3 regions of the Glutamicibacter sp. V16R2B1 genome follow, and region 3 is predicted to be linked to each of the others. Evidence: riboswitches for the same ligand, from Rfam matches in the RefSeq annotation. Region 3 holds a riboswitch; each other region holds the start of a gene.
The links. Region 3 has a riboswitch for S-adenosylmethionine ahead of FDN03_RS05270 (hypothetical protein). Riboswitches for the same ligand answer to the same signal wherever they lie in the genome.
Positions count from the first base shown of each region.

Region 1: it holds a riboswitch for S-adenosylmethionine, as region 3 does, so the genes downstream of both, FDN03_RS04525 (O-acetylhomoserine aminocarboxypropyltransferase/cysteine synthase family protein) here and FDN03_RS05270 (hypothetical protein) in region 3, are expected to answer to the same signal.
Region 2: it holds a riboswitch for S-adenosylmethionine, as region 3 does, so the genes downstream of both, FDN03_RS06545 (bifunctional o-acetylhomoserine/o-acetylserine sulfhydrylase) here and FDN03_RS05270 (hypothetical protein) in region 3, are expected to answer to the same signal.

Region 1 covers NZ_VATX01000007.1:85,373-89,637, forward strand. The annotation lists gene FDN03_RS04505 (iron-sulfur cluster-binding domain-containing protein) at 1-25, shown strand, start outside; gene FDN03_RS04510 (methylated-DNA--[protein]-cysteine S-methyltransferase) at 228-869, opposite strand; gene FDN03_RS04515 (sigma-70 family RNA polymerase sigma factor) at 866-1,363, opposite strand; gene FDN03_RS04520 (histidine phosphatase family protein) at 1,477-2,046, opposite strand; SAM riboswitch class I at 2,184-2,278, shown strand; gene FDN03_RS04525 (O-acetylhomoserine aminocarboxypropyltransferase/cysteine synthase family protein) at 2,401-3,765, shown strand; gene FDN03_RS04530 (CoA-binding protein) at 3,765-4,259, shown strand.
Region 2 covers NZ_VATX01000010.1:33,438-37,702, reverse strand. The annotation lists gene FDN03_RS06560 (aminoglycoside phosphotransferase family protein) at 1-40, opposite strand, end outside; gene FDN03_RS06555 (CPBP family intramembrane glutamic endopeptidase) at 165-935, shown strand; gene FDN03_RS06550 (VOC family protein) at 1,042-1,686, opposite strand; SAM riboswitch class IV at 1,876-1,995, shown strand; gene FDN03_RS06545 (bifunctional o-acetylhomoserine/o-acetylserine sulfhydrylase) at 2,085-3,431, shown strand; gene FDN03_RS06540 (homoserine O-acetyltransferase) at 3,436-4,265, shown strand, end outside.
Region 3 covers NZ_VATX01000008.1:21,096-25,360, forward strand. The annotation lists gene FDN03_RS05255 (sodium:solute symporter) at 1-388, shown strand, start outside; gene FDN03_RS05260 (3,4-dioxygenase subunit beta) at 526-1,452, shown strand; gene FDN03_RS05265 (DinB family protein) at 1,497-2,084, shown strand; SAM riboswitch class IV at 2,098-2,212, shown strand; gene FDN03_RS05270 (hypothetical protein) at 2,232-2,555, shown strand; gene FDN03_RS05275 (VIT1/CCC1 transporter family protein) at 2,590-3,693, shown strand; gene FDN03_RS05280 (DEAD/DEAH box helicase) at 3,821-4,265, shown strand, end outside.

The DNA.
Region 1 (4,265 bases), on a different contig from region 3:
CACGGACCTGGTCATCGATGCCTGATCCGGTCCGTACTCCCGACCCTGGCGGGAGGACAACAGGGTCGGATGGCAAACGAAATCGTTTGTCGAACATTCTCTCGTCGTGGCGACAAACCTCTATCACACCACGTCGGTGACGCTATCAGCCTCTCAAGGTTGTTTCACGTGGAATCGGCGGTCGCCCTCCCACGCAAGCGCCGGCACCCCGGGCGTCGCATGGGGAGCTAGAACAGGGTGGAGGGTTGCCGCGCGCCGTTCGGGTTTTCCAGCTGCAGCAGGATCCGCTTGGCCTGCAGCCCGCCCAGGTAGCCCCCCAGCGAACCATCGGTACGCAGCACCCGGTGGCAGGGCAGCACAATGGGCAGCGGGTTGGTGGCGCAGGCCGACCCCACGGCCCGTACGGCCGCAGGCTTTCCGATGCGTTCGGCCATTTGCCGGTAGCTCAGGGTGTGTCCGTAACCGATGTGGCCCAGTTCCAGCTGGACCCGGCGCCGGAATTCGGTGGAGAGCCGCAGATCCAGCGGCAGGGTGAAGCTGGTGCGGTGGCCGCTGAAGTACTCCTCCAGCTGCCGGGCCGCGGTGTCCAATGCGCCCGGCGAGCGCAGGATCCGGGCGCCCAGGCTTTCGCTGAGCTGTTCCAGCACACGCTCGTGCTCCTCCGAGGCGAAGGCCACCCGCACCAGCCCTACCTCCGTGGCGGCCACCAACAGGGGGCCCAGGGGCGACTGCACGATCCGGTACACCGCGTCGGTAAGGTGCTCCCGGTGGGCGGCCTGCTCCAGCCGGTCGTGCAGGCTGGCCAGGAGGCGCTGCTCAACCTCGGTCGGCGGGGTGTTCAGCGGGGCGGTGCCATCAAGCTGACTCATGGTTTTCCTCCAGTTGCTGATCCGGCGTCCATTCGGCGTCGCAGATTGCTGATCCCGTCGGCGGCGGCGCGCCGCGCTGCTTCCGGGGTTCCGGAAAGAATCTGGGAGATCTGCCGGTAGTCCAATCCACCCAAATAGCGGTACGCAACGACCAAGCGTTGTTTTTCCGGCAACTGCTTGACCAGCTGCCACAGCTCCAGGTTTTCGGCCCGGCCTTCCGGCCCGGCCTCCGTCGAGGGGGCGTGTGCGGCGGGGTCGGTTTCCAGATCCTCGCCCCGCTGGCGGCGCAGCTCATCGATGGCCTTGCGGTGGGCGATGCGCACCAGCCAAGCCTGGACGTTGGCCTCCGGATCCAGTTGCGGGTAGGCCCGCAGGGCGGCCAGGAAGGTTTCCGACCAGGCGTCCTTGGCGCGGTGTTCATCCAGCAGGGAGCGGCACACGCGCAACACGCTCAGTCCGTGGGCCTGCACGATCTGTTCGAATGGCTGCTTCATGGTGCTCCTGGTGATTGGCTCTCACCATGTAAACGTGGCGGGACAGCTTTTCGTGAGGTCTTTGGCCGGATTTCCTGCGACCACCCACCGGGCGGTGGGGGCCGGCCCTGTTCCTAGACCACGACCGGGTCACCGTCGCGCAGGGCCAGTTCCAGTTCGCGCAGTTCGCCCAGGTCCAGGGGCACCACTTCCCCGTTCTCCACGCCCTGGGGCAGGCGGCGTCCGAGCAGGGTATCGCGGATGATGCGCATGGTCGCCCCGTGGCTGACACACAGGATGCGCCGCTGGGGGTGGGTGGCGGCCAGCTGGAGCAGGGCCGGCACTGCCCGGCGCAGCACGGCCGAACGCGGTTCGGCCTGCTCCATCAGCTCCTGCACCAGGTCCTCATCCAGCTCCGAGCGGCACTGCCCCTCCAGTGGCCCGAATCCGCGCTCCACCAGTTCCGGTACCGGCGGGCCGGTGCGGGCCCCAAGGGTCTTGGCAATGATCTGCGCGCTTTCCTGGGCGCGGCCCAGCGGGGAGGCCAGGACCACATCCCAGCCCTCATCGGCCAGCCGGGCGCCGACCGCGCGCGCCTGTTCCCGCCCGGTCGCGTTGAGCGGGATGTCCGTCTGCCCCTGCAGCCTGCCTGCCAGGTTCCAGTCGGTTTGTCCGTGTCGAACCAAAGCCAGTGCACCATTCATACTTCTTGAGTCTAGCCAGTACTGCCGGTGGCGCTGAATCCCCCGGGGTGCGGATGGCCGGATGGGGCCTGTGACGCGCCGCGCAATCTTTCGACGCACAACTTGGGTCACATTCACACATGTTGAGACACTGGGGGTAACCATCCCGAGCGGCCGAGAGATCTGGTTCGATGACGCCGCAGCAACCTGCCACAGCCGGTGGATACGGTGCTACCGCCAGAAACGATGGAGCTGTCTTCGGCCATAGGGCCAGTGCAGTGAAGACAGACATTGATTCCGGGATATTGCCTTGATGGCCCTCCCGGCCAATGCCGCGGTGGGCCGGAAGACGAGCCGATAAGGAGTCACGCCACCATGGCCGACCACAAGTTTGGATTCCGCACCCGTGCCCTGCACGCCGGCGGAACCCCCGATGCCGAACACGGCGCCCGCGCGGTGCCGATCTACCAAAGCACGTCCTTCGTATTCAAGGACACCGATGATGCGGCGAACCTATTTGCGCTGCAGAAGTACGGGAACATCTACTCCCGCATCGGCAACCCGACAGTGGCCGCCTTCGAGGAGCGCATGGCCTCCCTGGAGGGCGGGATCGGCGCGGTGGCCACCGGTTCGGGCATGGCGGCGGAGTTCATCACCTTTGCCGCGCTGGCCCAGGCCGGGGACCACATTGTCGCCTCTGCGAAGCTCTACGGCGGGACCATCACCCAGCTGGATGTCTCACTGCGCCGCTTTGGCATTCAGACCACCTTCATCGACTCCAACGACCCGGCCGATTTCGAGGCCGCGATCGGGTCGAACACCAAGGCGGTGTACACCGAGGTGGTTGCCAACCCCTCCGGGGACATTGCCGACCTGGCCGGGCTGGCGGCGGTGGCGCACCGCCACGACATTCCGCTGGTGGTCGATTCGACGCTGACCCCGCCCTACCTGTTGCGTCCGATCGAGCACGGCGCGGACATCGTGATCCATTCGGCGACCAAGTTCATTGGCGGTCACGGCACCACCCTGGGCGGGGTGGTCATCGAATCGGGCACCTTCAACTGGGGCAACGGGAAGTTCCCCACCATGACCGAGCCGGTACCCAGCTATGGGAACGTCTCCTGGTGGGGCAACTTCGGGGAGTACGGGTTTTTGACCAAGCTGCGCAGTGAGCAGCTGCGCGATTTCGGTCCCTCCCTGCCGGCCCAGTCCGCGTTCCAGCTGCTGCAGGGCGTGGAGACTCTGGCCCAGCGGATGGACGCGCACCTGGCCAACGCCCAGCAGGTGGCCCAGTGGCTGGAGGCCGATGACCGGGTCAGCTACGTGAACTATGCGGGCCTGGCCTCCCATCCCCAGCACGAGCAGGCGCGCAAGCTGCTGCCGCTGGGTGTGGGTTCGGTCTTCAGCTTCGGAATCAAGGGCGGCCGGCAGGCCGGGGCCAAGTTCATCCAGGCCCTGCAGCTGGCCAGCCACCTGGCGAACATCGGTGATGCGCGCACCCTGGTGCTGCACCCGGGGTCCACCACCCACCAGCAGCTGAGCGAGGAGCAGTTGCAGGCGGCCGGGGTGCCGCAGGACCTGATCCGCCTGTCGGTGGGCCTGGAGGATGTCGAGGACATCATCTGGGACCTGGACCAGGCACTGAGCGCCGCCCAGCAGCCGGAGCCGGAGCACCAATTCGAGATGCCGTCCTATGACGCAGCGGCCTGCGCCGTGCCGGCCGGGAAGGGAGCGAACTAATGAGCACCGCACTACGCACCTGGCAGGGCCCCAGCGCCGCGCAGCGCCTCCAGATCCTGCGCGAGACCACCTCGATCGCGATTGTGGGGGCCTCGAACAAGCCCTCGCGGGCCAGCTACTTCGTGGCCACCTACCTGCTGTCCTCCTCAAACTACCGGGTGTACTTCATTAACCCGGTGGTGGACGAGATCCTGGGCCAACCGGTCTACAAGTCGCTGGCGGACCTACCCGAGACCCCGGACCTGGTTGAGGTCTTCCGCAAGCATGATGACCTGCCCGGGGTGCTGGACGAGGCCCTGGCCGTGGGGGCCAAGACCCTGTGGCTGCAGCTGGGTTCCTGGCACGAGGAGGTGGCTGAGCGCGCGGAGGCCGCAGGGCTGAATGTGGTCATGGACCGCTGCGTGAAGATCGAACACGCCCGCTTCCACGGCGGGCTGCGCCTGGCCGGGTTCAACACCGGGATGATCTCCTCCAAACGCCAGCTGCTGGCCTAGCGCTTG
Region 2 (4,265 bases), on a different contig from region 3:
GGGCCAGGGCCAGCTCGGCATCGGTGGCGGCTCGACTCACGGGTTCTCCCTTGGTATGTGGTGGGCGGGGCGGCGCCCGGACCTGCGGGCCGAGCGGTTCCAACGCTATCGCAGCCACCGCGGTGCTTCAGCCCAGGCACAGCGGGCACGCATAGGATCAAGGGGTGCAAAGCAATCTGGCAGACGGCCCGCGGCAGGCGGGGCCGCTGAAATTCGAGATCTTTTTGGTGCTGGCGCTGTCGCTGGGCCAAAGCGCGGTGTATTCGATCGTCAGCTTCCTGGACAAGGTGACCCGCGCGCCGCTGGGTGAGCAGACCACCTCGATGAACAACCCGCTCAGCGCCCGGCCCTGGTTCGATCTGACCTACCAGCTGCTGGACATCGCCTTCGCCCTGGTGCCGGTGGCGCTGGCGCTGTACTTCATGGCGCGCAGTCTGGGGCTCGGGCCGCGGCAGGTGGGGTTCGATTTGCGCCGGCCCGGCCGAGACGCGGCCTGGGGCGCCGGCTTGTTCCTGGCGATGGGGCTGGGCACCCTGGGCCTGTACGCGGTGGGGCGGGCGCTGGGGCTGACCACCGCGCTGTCGGTGGCGAACCTGGAGGGGTATTGGTGGACGGTGCCGGTGCTGCTGCTGTCCGCGGCCCGCCACGCGGTGCTGGAGGAGGTGCTCATGCTGGCCTTCCTCTTCGCCCACGGCCGGGCGCTGAAGATCGCCCCCTGGGCGCTGCTTCTGGGGTCGGCGCTGCTGCGCGGCAGCTACCACCTGTACCAGGGATTCGGGCCGTTCATCGGCAACGCGGTGATGGGCGCCGTGTTCGGTTGGGTGTACCTGCGGTGGGGGCGGGTGATGCCGCTGGTGATCGCGCACTTCCTGCTCGACGCGGTGGGCTTTGTGGGCTTCGCGCTGATCGGTCCGGCGATCGGGATCGGCGGCTGAGCCGGCCGCCCGGCCTTTGCGCCGCGGCGCCGGCGGGTTAACGGATCAGGGGCAGGGGGCGAACCCTCGCGGTTCACGCCCTGCCCCTATATCCGTGCGTCCTTGGCTACAGCACGACCTCGCCCTTGGGGGTCTGGAAGGTGACCGAGAGGATGCCCGGGGTCCCGTTGGGGGACTGGTAGCTCATGGTGACCTCGCCCAGCTGCACCTCATCGGGCTTGCCCAGCCACTCCAGCACCCGGTCGCGGGAGCCGGCGATGGTGATCTCATCGATGAAGCCCACCGGGTCCAGGGCGCGGGAAGGGTGCAGGTCCTCGGTGCCGTCGTCCCAGCGCAGCAGGTAGGGCACCTGCGGGTCGGCGATCAGGCCCTTGATGCCGATCTGCTGCCAGGTCAGTTCGCGCCCGTCGGGGAACTTGCGGTTGCCCGGCACGGCCTGGCGGCCCAGCCGTTGCTCGGCCTGGCCCATCTCATCCAGGGACACGCACCAGCCCATCCATCCCCCGCCCAGTTCGGAGCGGGCGCGCACGGCCTGCCCGAAGGGGGCCTTGAGGCTTGCCGGGTGGTCCAGCACCTCGACGACTTCCAGGTACTGGTTGTGCTGCAGCGGAAAAATTACATTGCGAGTTCCGAATCGTGGGTGGATCCCACCCTTGACGAACTCCAGGCCCAGGGTCTGGGAGATGCGTTCGGCGGTTTCCATCAGCCCATCGGGGCCACATGCATACGAAACGTGATCTAGCCTCATCATGCGATCATCATGCCATTTTTGTGATCCAAGTCTCGACTTAGGGTCGCCTAATTATTTCTCCAGGTGTTGACGTTCCGGCCCGAACGTGCCAAGTGCGGCGCAAGGGGTGCGCTGTTGTGTGACCGATTGCGACGCCGCGGACGCAGCGCCGATTGCATCGTCCGCCGCGCCTGCGGCACACTGGTGGCAGGTCATGAGTCCCAGCTACGAGCCCCGGCTTGCTGGGCGGCAACCCTCCAACCGCGGTGGGGTGCCCCGGGTGAAGACCTGGCCCTGCACACCTAGGTGTGCCAAGGACAAGCGCGGGTTACACCCTGAGAACTCACCGGCCACCGGCCTCTTAGGGTGAATTTCAGTGGTGTACCCCCGAATAGTCAACGAACTATGGGAGGAAAACCATGAGCGAAAACTGGTCATTCGAGACCCGTCAGATCCACGCCGGGCAAAGCCCGGACCCGCACACCGGGGCCCGGGCCCTGCCGATCTACCAGACCACGTCCTTCGAATTCCCCACCGCGCAGACCGCGGCCGAGCGCTTTGCGCTGCAGGACCTGGGTCCGATCTACACCCGCATCGGCAACCCCACCCAGGAGGCGGTGGAGAACCGGATCGCCAGCCTGGAGGGCGGGGTGGGCGCCCTGCTGCTGGCCTCCGGGCAGGCGGCCACCACGTTCGCGATCCTGAACCTGGCCGAGGCGGGGGACCACATCGTGGCCAGCCCCAGCCTCTACGGGGGCACCCAGAACCTGTTCAAGCACACGCTGCGCAAGCTGGGAATCGAGGTCAGCTTCGTGGCCGACCCGGACGACCTGCAGGGGTGGCGCGCCGCGATCCGCCCGAACACCAAGGCGCTGTTCGGCGAGGTGGTCTCCAACCCGCGCCAGGACGTGCTGGACATTGCGGCGATCGCGGACATCGCCCACGCGGCCGGCGTGCCGCTGCTGGTGGACAACACCCTGTCCACCCCCTACCTGATCCGCCCGATCGAGTCCGGCGCGGACATCGTCATCCACTCGGCCACGAAGTACCTGGGCGGGCACGGCACCGCGATCGCCGGGGTGATCGTGGATTCGGGCAACTTCGACTTCGGGGCCGACCCGCAGAAGTTCCCGGGCTTCAACACCCCGGATGAGTCCTACAACAACCTGGTCTTCGCCCGCGACCTGGGCGTGGACGGCGCACTGGGGGCGAACCTGGCCTACATCCTCAAGGCGCGGGTGCAGCTGCTGCGCGACCTGGGTTCGGCCGTGTCCCCCTTCAACGCGTTCTTGATCGCCCAGGGCCTGGAAACCCTGTCCCTGCGCATGGAGCGCCACGTGGCCAACGCGGTCCAGGTGGCCCGCTGGCTGGAGGCGCACCCGCAGGTGCAGCAGGTCTCCTACGCCGGGCTGCCCTCCTCCCCGTGGTACGAACGCGGACGCAAGTACGGGCCGAACGGGGTGGGCGCGATCGTCTCCTTCGACGTGGCCGGCGGGGCCGCGGCCGGCCAGGCGTTCGCCGATGCGCTGGTGCTGCATTCGAACGTGGCCAACCTGGGGGACGTGCGCTCCCTGGTGGTGCACCCGGCCTCCACCACCCACGCCCAGCTCAGCGACGCCGAGCAGCTGGCCGCGGGGGTGCGTCCGGGGCTGGTGCGCCTGAGCGTGGGGCTGGAGAACGTCAAGGACATCCTGGCCGACCTGGAACTGGGCTTCGCGGCCGTGGCCGCCCGCCAGACCGACGAGACCCTGGCCGAAGCGCGCTAAGCCGATGACTGCGATCGCAAGGACCGGGCGGCCGGCCACCCGCACCGCCGTGCACGGCATGAGGCGCCGAGCGGCGGTGGGGGAGTATGGCTTTGAAACCGGCGGCTACCTGCCGCAGGTGGAGCTGGCCTACGAAACCTGGGGGGAACTGGACGCACAGGGCTCCAACGCGGTGCTGATCACCCACGCGCTGACCGGCGATGCCCACGTCAGCCGCGGGGACTCGGACTTCGACGGCTGGTGGGAGGACTTCGTGGGCCCCGGCAAGCCGATCGACACCAACCGCTACCACGTGGTGGCGGCGAACATCGTCGGCGGCTGCAACGGCAGCACCGGGCCGGGCAGCCTGGACGCCAACGGGCGGGCCTGGGGTTCGCGTTTCCCGTTCACCACCATCAAGGACTCGGTGCACCTGGAGGCCCGGCTGGCCGACGCGCTGGGGATCGAGACCTGGCACGCGGTGATCGGCGGGTCGATGGGCGGGGCACGGGCCCTGGAGTGGGCCGTGCTCTACCCGCACCGGGTGCGCAACCTGGTGGTGATGGCCGCCTGCGCGCAGGCCAGCGCCGAACAGATCGCCTTCGCCCAGGTGCAAAGCGAATCGATCCGGCTGGACCCGCACTTCGCCAATGGGGACTACTACCACACCGGGCGGGCGCCGGACGCCGGGCTCGGGGTGGCCCGGCGCCTGGCGCACGTCACCTACCGTTCCGAGGCCGAGCTGCAGCAGCGCTTCGGACGCAGGGGGCAGGGCCAGGAGGACCCGCTGGGATCGGCCAGCTGGCCGCGCGGACGCTACATGGTCGAAAGCTACCTGGACCACCAGGCGGCCAA
Region 3 (4,265 bases):
GGTCATCATGATCCTGGCGATCGTGGTGGACGACGTGGTCGCCGCGCTGACCATTTCCTATGACATCCTGGTCGGCGGGCTGCTGATCTCCATCCTCGGCGGGCTGATTTGGCGCCGCGGCAACGGGGTGGGCGCGGCCTGGTCGATGGCCGCGGGCACGGCGGTCACCCTGGGCACGATGATCTACCTGGAGATCGGGGCGAAGAACACGTTCGACGGGGTGTACGCGAACGAACCGATCTACTTCGGCCTGCTCGCCTCGGCGTTGACCTACATCGTGGTCTCGCTGGCCACCGGGCGCACCGACGCGCAGGTGCTGGCCAGCTGGGATCGGCGGGTGGCCGGCGAGAGCAGCGTGGAGGGCGTGCAGGACTCCGCGGTGCGCTAAGCACAGGTCATAGCGGCCGCATAGCCGCAGCTGTGCCGGAACCCAATACCGGTGCATATCCTCAAAGGCACCATCGGGCAACAGGCCCGGTGGTGCCCTTGGTTTTAAAGCTGCCCCGGATGCACAAAGGAGCCGTCATGACATCCACCCCGCCAGGACGCTGGTTCAACAACCGCCCCCTGCCCCGCCCGGGCGAAGACTTGGAGGATCAGGGGCTGGGGTTTGACGTGCAGACCCTGATCGACCGGCGCCAGATGCTCACCGCCATGGGGCTGGGCACCCTGGCCTTCACCCTGTCCGCCTGCGCCCCCACCGCCGGAACCGGTTCACGGGACGCGGCTGAAATCCCCGAGGAGACGGCCGGCCCCTACCCCGCGGACGGGTCCAACGGACCGGACGTGCTGGAGCGTTCCGGGATCGTGCGCAGCGATATCCGTTCCAGCTTCGACGGCGCCACAGACACCGCCCAGGGCATCGACATGCAGCTGCAGCTGCGCATCCTGGACAGCGCGAAGGACAACGCCCCGATGATCGGGGTGGCCGTCTACGTCTGGCAGTGCGACCGCCAGGGCCGCTACTCGATGTACTCCACCGGGGTGCAGGAGGAAAACTACTTGCGCGGCGTGCAGCTCAGCGACCAGAACGGGATGGTGCGCTTCACCAGCATCTTCCCGGCCTGCTATGCCGGGCGCTGGCCGCACATCCACTTTGAAATCTACCCGGACGAGCATTCGGTCACCGATGCGGCCAACGCGATCGCCACCTCCCAAGTGGCACTGCCCCAAGAGGCGTGCGAGCAGGTGTACGCCACCGTCGGCTATGAGCCCTCGGTCAAGAACCTGGCCGCGGTGAGCCTGCGCAGCGACAACGTCTTCGGCGACGACGCCGGCGCCGGCGCCAGCCAGCTGGCCGCCGTCACCGGCAGCAACACCGAGGGCTACCGGGTGAGCCTGGAGGTCCCGGTCGATACCCGCACCACACCGGGTACCGGGCAGGAGCCGGGCGCCGGTGAGCGCCCCGGCGCCCGGCCGCCGACCCGGCCCGCGGCGAGCGCTGCCCCGTAAACACCCCCTGTTGCCGCGGCGGCTGCTGCACTAGACTGCAGCCCATGGACAGCGAAGTCACCGCGCGCAAGCAGCGTTTGCGCCGCTACCTGGATCATGCCCGGCAGGCGGCGCTGTGGAAGGCCGAGAATCTGGACGAAGCCCAGCTGCGTCGGCCCATGGTGCCCAGCGGCACCAACGTCCTGGGGGTCATCAACCACCTGGCGGTCATGGAATTCGGCTACTTCAGCTATTGCCTCAAACGCCCGGTGGACAGTCCCCGGGCCGTGCAGGCCTTCACCTCCGAAGACCCGATGGCGGACTTCGTGGTGGAGGCGGACACCGGCGCCGCCGACGTGCTGCAGTTCTACCGCCAGGCGATCGACGCGGCCAGTACCGCCTTCGAGGAACTGGAGCTGGACGCCCCGGCCTCGGTGCCCTGGTGGGGTGAGGACAGTGAAACCACTCTGGAGCACCTAATGCTGCACATGGTGGAGGAAACCTCCCGCCACGCCGGGCACCTGGATCTGGTGCGCGAACTGATTGACGGGCAGACGGGCCTGTCCGCGCAGAACGGGAACCTGCCGGAGTTCAGTGACGAGCAGTGGAAGGAACATTACGCACGGCTGAAGAAGATCGCCGACTCCGTGTAGCATCGAAACGTAGCTTCACGAGATGCGGCGCCAAGCTCCGACTGGCCGCACACCAACCCCAGGTTCATGGGTGGTTCGGATGAGGAAGCGGTCCGCGGCACCAGCTTGTGCCCGGGCAAGAGCTAGCCTGAAAGGCCGGTGCCTGCGATGCACGCCGTTCCCGTCCTGCCGCTGATCGACCTGCACAGCGGAGAAGTGCAATTTACCCTCCATGGCGCCTGGCAGGTGCTGCACACCAGTGAGCCGCAACGGCTGCTGCGGCTGCTCACGCGCGCGGCCGGCCCGGCCCGGTTCGATCCGGCCCACGGGCGGCTGCTGGTGTTCCTGCCCCGGCGCGGCACCAGCGGCGGGCGTCCGGTAGCTTTTAGCCTTGCCAAATTCCCCGCCCACCCCTCGGTCACTACACTGGATGCCGATGACGGACGCGCCGCGGAGCACCGCGGGGTCCGTCCCCTGCCACAGCTGCTGTAGGCAGGAGGCCTGACTGAGGAGATTCACTGCCGTGATGACCGTCAATCCCCCTTCTTCCCCCACCCCGGCGCAGGTTCGGCGCTGGCGCAAGTACCTGGCCGATGAGATCGCCGAGGGTGCGATCTACCGCGAACTGGCTTCGCGGCGTACCGGGCAGGAACGCCAGGTGCTGCTCGGACTGGCCGAAGCCGAGGCCCGCCATGAGGCGCACTGGCGCGAACTGCTCGGCGACCAGGCCCGACCCAGCCGCCCCTCGCTGCGCCGCACCGTGCTGCGTTTCCTGGCCCGGCACTTCGGGTCGGTGTTCGTGCTGGCCCTGGCCCAGCGCGCGGAGGGAGATTCCCCCTACGCCAAGGACGCTGACGCCCCGGCTCACATGGCCGCCGACGAACTGGTGCACGAGGAAGTGGTGCGCGCCCTGGCCACCGCCGGGCGCACCCGGCTGGCCGGCAACTTCCGGGCCGCGGTGTTCGGCGCCAATGACGGGCTGGTCTCCAACTTCGCGTTGGTGCTGGGCATCGGTGCCACCGGGGTGGCCTCCTCCTTCGTCCTCTTCGCCGGCATCGCCGGCCTGCTGGCCGGCGCGCTGTCCATGGCGGCGGGCGAATATGTCTCGGTGCGTTCCCAGCGTGAACTGCTCACCGCCTCCCGGCCCACCCAGGTGACGCTCTCCGCGGCGCAGGACCTGGACCTGGACGCAAACGAACTGGTGCTGATCTACAAGGCGCGCGGCATGAGCGATGAGGACGCCGAGCACCGGGCCGCCGAACGCATGGGGCTGTTCACCTGCGACTGCAACCCCTCATTCTCACTGCAGCCGGAGCTGCGCGGTGAGGAGCTGGCCCGCGAGCACGAGGAACTGGGTTCGGCCCCGGGGGCGGCGGCTTCCTCGTTCCTGTTCTTCGCCTCCGGCGCGGTCGTGCCGATCCTCCCGTTCATCTTCGGGATGTCCGGGCTGCCCTCCATCATCCTGGCCGCCGTCCTGGTGGGAGCGGCCCTGATGTTTACCGGCGGCGTGGTGGGTCTGCTTTCCGGGGCCTCGCCCCTGAAGCGCGGGTTGCGCCAGCTGGCCATCGGCTGGGGCGCCGCCGCGGTGACCTACTGCCTGGGTCTGCTGTTCGGCGCCCCCGTCGCCTAGCCCATTCGGCCGGGTTGCGCCCGCCGGCCGGTGCGCACGCGGGCGGGGATCCGGCGGCGCGGAGGTGTTGTGCACATTCGATGACCCCAACTTTCCCTGCCAGCTCCGAACGTGAAACGATGAGAGGATGACCAACGCCGTACCCCCGCAGGTAGATGGCAGGACTTTGCTTGCCTACCTGGGAAACTTGCCATACTTCCTGGGCCAGCAGCTGGCTGGCACCCCGGGCGCCGTCAGTGGCGTGCATTTTGCTGCGGATAATGCGGAACTGCGTGGTGAGGTCAAGGACGAGAACGACACGTTCCAGCCACGGGTGCAGCTGGAACGGGCCACCACGGGATGGCAGATCCGCCAGGCGCAGTGCACCTGCGAGGTGGAGGGGCCCTGCCGCCACGAGGCGGCCCTGGTGCTGGCGGCGAACAAACTGGCCACGGCCCGGCAGGCGCAGGAGCAGGTGCAGGAGCAGCCGGAGCGCGGCTGGCAACGCAGCATCGATGACTGGTTTGAACAGGCCGACCCGCTCAACCCCATCGGGGTGACCCGCTCGGCCGCGGACCCGGTCAACCCTATGG